One region of the Kitasatospora sp. Ki12 genome, then DNA from elsewhere that is predicted to be linked to it. Evidence: riboswitches for the same ligand, from Rfam matches in the RefSeq annotation. Region 1 holds a riboswitch; the other holds the start of a gene.

Region 1 (2,192 bases):
CCTCCGGCCCCGGTGGGGCGGTCCTACGGGTTAGCGATCACCGGTCACCGGTCACCGGTCACCCGCCGCCGGTCAGCGGTAGACGCGGACGTAGTCGGCGGCCATGGTGATCGGGGCGGTCCCCTGCGGCGCGGGGTGGTACTTCCCGGCGCACACCGAGAGGTTGAGGATCAGGTACGCCGACCAGTTGGAGCCGACGCCCTTGCCGTCCGAGTGGACCTTGACGCCGTTGACGTACCAGTCCACGGAGGTGGCGCCGTAGTAGGTGCCGATGGTCACCCACTGGTCCTTCGCGACGGCGCTCGCGTCGGTGTAGTACTTCGGGGTGCTGGGGTTGACGTGGTTGGTCAGCTCCAGCAGGTTCGGGTTGTCGGGGTGGTACTCGAAGGAGTCGATCTCCCCGTTGCCGTTCTTCCAGGTCCACAGGGCGGGCCAGGCTCCGGTGCCGGCCGGCAGCTTGACCCGGGTCTCGGCGTAGTCGCCGGTCTTGACCTGGAAGCCCTCGCTGGAGCCCTCGGTGGTCAGGAAGCCGGTGTTCCAGGCCTGCTTGCCGTTCTCCAGGGTGTTGGAGCCGGGCGCGGCGGTGAAGGTGGCGACCCCGTTGGCGACGCTGACGTTGTTCTTGTTCAGCCAGTCCAGCTTGTTGTCGTCCGGATTGTGGTTGCCGTAGTGGTACGAGCTGCTCTTGTCGCCGACCCAGCGCTGGCCCCAGGAGATCCCGCTGTTGAACTCGTCGGACCAGGTCAGCGACTTGCCGGCGACCGGGGAGGACGGCGCCGGGGTGGTCGGGGTCGCGGTGGCGCTCGGCGTCGGGGTGGGGCTCGGCGCCGGGGCCGGGGTGGCGGCGGTCGAGACCACCAGCTGCTGCGCGGGCAGGTTGTGCCAGGCGCCCGCCTGGTCCTGCCAGAAGCCGAACTGGGTGTACGTCCCGGCGGGCAGGGTGCGCGCACCGCTGGTGAAGTTCACCCCGCCCGGGCAGATCTGCAGGTTGGAGGCGTTACCGGGGAAGTCCAGGTTGGTGCCGCGCGCGTCGCGCACGCCGACGCCCACGGTCTTCGCGGTGAAGCAGGCCGAGGAGTGCAGGGCGAGCGAGGCCGTGGTGGCCTTGCCCGCGACCATGGTGGCCGGGGCGAGACGGTCCTGGGTGACGGTGGGCGCGGTGGCGGCCTGGGCACCGGTGACGGAGGGCACTCCGAGCAGTCCGGCGCCGCTGATGGCGAGCGCCCCGGTGGCGGCGAAGGCGGCGTTGCGGCCGCGGCGGGAGGAACGGGCGGCGTGGCGCGGCGCGTGGCTCCGGGCAGCAGGCATCGATATACGCATGTGGTGGCCTCTGCGACGCCTGCGAGGTTAGCTGTCGGGTTCGGGCTGCAGTTGCCCGGCCGCCTGTGGAGCGGCTTCACCCCTAGCCTCGACCCGTACGCGCGAGCGCACGGGGCCGGGCGCCGACCTTGGTTCCCCCGCCCCTGTCCGCTGTGGTGCTCGGTGACCCGTCGGCGAGTGGACAGGACTCGGCGTCCCGGCGACGGGGTCCGCGGAGGCGGACGGTCGTTGCAGGCTAGGCAGGCCGTACGTGAACGGACAACTTCCTCGGGCCGGTTGTCGTGCAGCTCACAGTGGTGTCGATCAACGACGCTGCGTGGTGGCCGAGTTGATCACCTCGCGCGGCCCAGTGGTGGCCGGGCTTCGGGCCGGCGCGGTGGCCCCGCTGCGGCCCGGCTGCGGTCGCGATCCGCACCGTGGCCGGGCCACACCGTGACAAAGATCTGACCGAATTCACCCGGTCGGATAAATTGGAGGCCTGACATCTTCCGCAGTGCACAAGAGCACCGAACCCCGAAACGAGGAGCCGCCCCACCATGACCGTGTCCCTGCCCGCCTTCGCCGGCCGCACCTACGTCTTCCGGGCCGACAACGGCGCGGCCTTCCGCAACACCTACTCGGCCGACGGCACGCGGCTGCGCTGGGAGGGCCTCGGCGAGTCCGCGGGCCAGTGGGAGGACGTGCGACTGCACGTCGCCGAGGTCGCGCCGGGGATCTACTTCGTCAGCTGGACGGAGCAGAGCGGGATCACCGTCAGTCATGTGATGGACCTCAACGCGCAGACGGTCCGGGCGTTCTGGACCTTCGAGGGCGAGGGCGGCCGGGTCGGGCAGCTGCACACCGGCACGCTGGAGCGGGTGGCCTGAACCGCC
Region 2 (2,192 bases), on a different contig from region 1:
CGGCTGATCGACGGTTTCGCGCAGCGCGGTTCGGCGGACCTGATCCACGAGTTCGCCTTCCCGCTGCCCATCTATGCGATCTGCGACATGCTGGGCGTGCCGGCCGAGGACCAGGACGACTTCCGCGACTGGGCGGGGATGATGATCCGGCACGGCGGCGGTCAACGCGGTGGCGTGGGCCGGGCGGTGAAGCGGATGCGGGCGTACCTGCTGGAGCTGATCCACCGCAAGCGGGCGGACCTCGGGGACGACCTGATCTCGGGTCTGATCAGGGCGAGCGACCACGGCGAGCACCTGACCGAGAACGAGGCCGCGGCGATGGCCTTCATCCTCCTCTTCGCCGGTTTCGAGACGACGGTGAACCTCATCGGCAACGGGACGTACGCGCTGCTGCGCGATCCGGGGCAGCGCCGGTTGCTGCAGGAGTCGGTGGCGCGCGGGGAGAGCGCGCTGCTGGAGACGGGGATCGAGGAACTCCTGCGCTACGACGGGCCGGTGGAGCTGGCGACCTGGCGGTTCGCGACGCAGCCGCTGACCATCGGCGGGGTGGAGATCCCGGTGGGCGATCCGGTGCTGGTGGTGCTCGCCGCGGCGGACCGCGATCCGGCCCGGTTCGCGGACGAGAACACCCTGGACCTGGCCAGAACGGACAATCCGCACCTGGGCTTCGGGCACGGCATCCATTACTGCATCGGAGCCCCGCTGGCCCGGCTGGAGGGGCGGGCGGCGCTGGCCACGCTGCTTTCCCGGCTGCCGGATCTGCGGCTCGCGGAAAGTCCGGAGAATCTGCGCTGGCGAGGTGGTCTCATCATGCGTGGCCTGCGGGAACTCCCGGTCGAATTCAGTCCGGAGAGCCGCTCCCCGCACACGCTTCCGCAGGCCCCCGCGCACGCTCCTTCCGCGCCCCTGACAAATTGACACGAAGTGACGGTGAGCCGGGTGACGCGCTGACGGAGCGTCGCCCGGAGCCCTTGAATCAGGGTGTGAAGGACCATCAATCCGGACATAACGCCGCCGTTGGTAGGCGATCGGACACGCGCCGTAATTTCTGTGTGATATCGGTGATATGAGCTTGTGATTGGTCTGAGGATCTGTCTACTCTCCCTGGAGTTCGCAGCTGCGGACCTCGTGCGCGGAACGCCGAATCCTGCCCGCCGCGTCACGGGAAACCGACCAGAACCCTGGGCAGGGGCGGGGGACCCAGGTTTGTTGCCGTCCCCACGGCTTGGGGTGAAGCCGCCCGAGCGGAATCGTTTCCGCGTACGGCGGCCGGGCCACCTCCCGGTCCGAACCCGACAGCTCACCTCGCAGGCGTGCGGAGAGGGACCTCTTCATGCTGTTCGTTGGAACTGGCCGCCACCGTCGTCGCACCCAGGCCGAGAAGGCCATCGCCGTCGCGGGTGTGGCCGGCGTCGGACTCGCGATGCCGCTCCTCACCGCCACCGGCGCCTCCGCCGCCCCGGCCTCCACCTGGGACGCCGTCGCCCAGTGCGAGAGCGGCGGCAACTGGAGCATCAACACCGGCAACGGCTTCTACGGGGGCCTGCAGTTCACCTCCAGCACCTGGAAGGCGTACGGCGGCACCTCCTTCGCGCCGCAGGCCAACCAGGCCAGCAAGGGCCAGCAGATCTCGATCGCCGAGAAGGTGCTCGCCTCGCAGGGCCCGGGCGCCTGGCCGGTCTGCTCCCAGAAGGCCGGGCTGAGCAAGGGCGGCGCCCCGGCGTCGGTCGACACCTCCTCGGACGCCAAGCCGCAGTCCGCCCCGCAGCAGCAGACGCCCAAGCGGCAGCAGGCCCAGAAGCCGGTCGAGAAGCCCGTCCAGAAGCCGGCCGAGAAGCCCGCCCAGAAGCAGGCCCCGAAGCACGCCGCGCCGCAGCAGGCCGAGAAGCCCGTCGACCAGTCGGCGCAGCAGTACGTCCCCAAGCACGCGGCCCCGTCCGCCGCCCAGCCGGCCCCGGCCGCGCAGACCGGCCACGACTACACCGTCCGCGCCGGTGACACCCTGTCGACCATCGCCGCCACCCAGGGTGTGTCCGGCGGCTGGCACGCGCTCTACGACGGCAACCGCGGCACCGTCGGCGGCGACCCGGACCTGATCCTGCCCGGCCAGGTCCTGCACCTCGGCTGAGCCGCCCCGCCCGGGAGGCACGCCCGGCCGGGGGAGACGCTCCGGCCCCGGGAAGTGCTTCCGC

Evidence for each region. A riboswitch is a leader RNA that binds a small molecule or an ion and turns the genes downstream of it on or off. The one in region 1 is predicted to bind cyclic di-AMP.
Region 2: it holds a riboswitch for cyclic di-AMP, as region 1 does, so the genes downstream of both, ACYP53_RS05220 (LysM peptidoglycan-binding domain-containing protein) here and ACYP53_RS37150 (glycoside hydrolase family 16 protein) in region 1, are expected to answer to the same signal.

The regions. Positions count from the first base shown of each region.
Region 1 covers NZ_BAAIHT010000003.1:1,491,999-1,494,190, forward strand. Annotated here, with positions in the region: gene ACYP53_RS37150 (glycoside hydrolase family 16 protein) at 73-1,308, opposite strand; cyclic di-AMP (ydaO/yuaA leader) riboswitch at 1,329-1,485, opposite strand; gene ACYP53_RS37155 (phenolic acid decarboxylase) at 1,857-2,186, shown strand.
Region 2 covers NZ_BAAIHT010000001.1:1,233,526-1,235,717, reverse strand. Annotated here, with positions in the region: gene ACYP53_RS05225 (cytochrome P450 family protein) at 1-918, shown strand, start outside; cyclic di-AMP (ydaO/yuaA leader) riboswitch at 1,162-1,328, shown strand; gene ACYP53_RS05220 (LysM peptidoglycan-binding domain-containing protein) at 1,334-2,128, shown strand.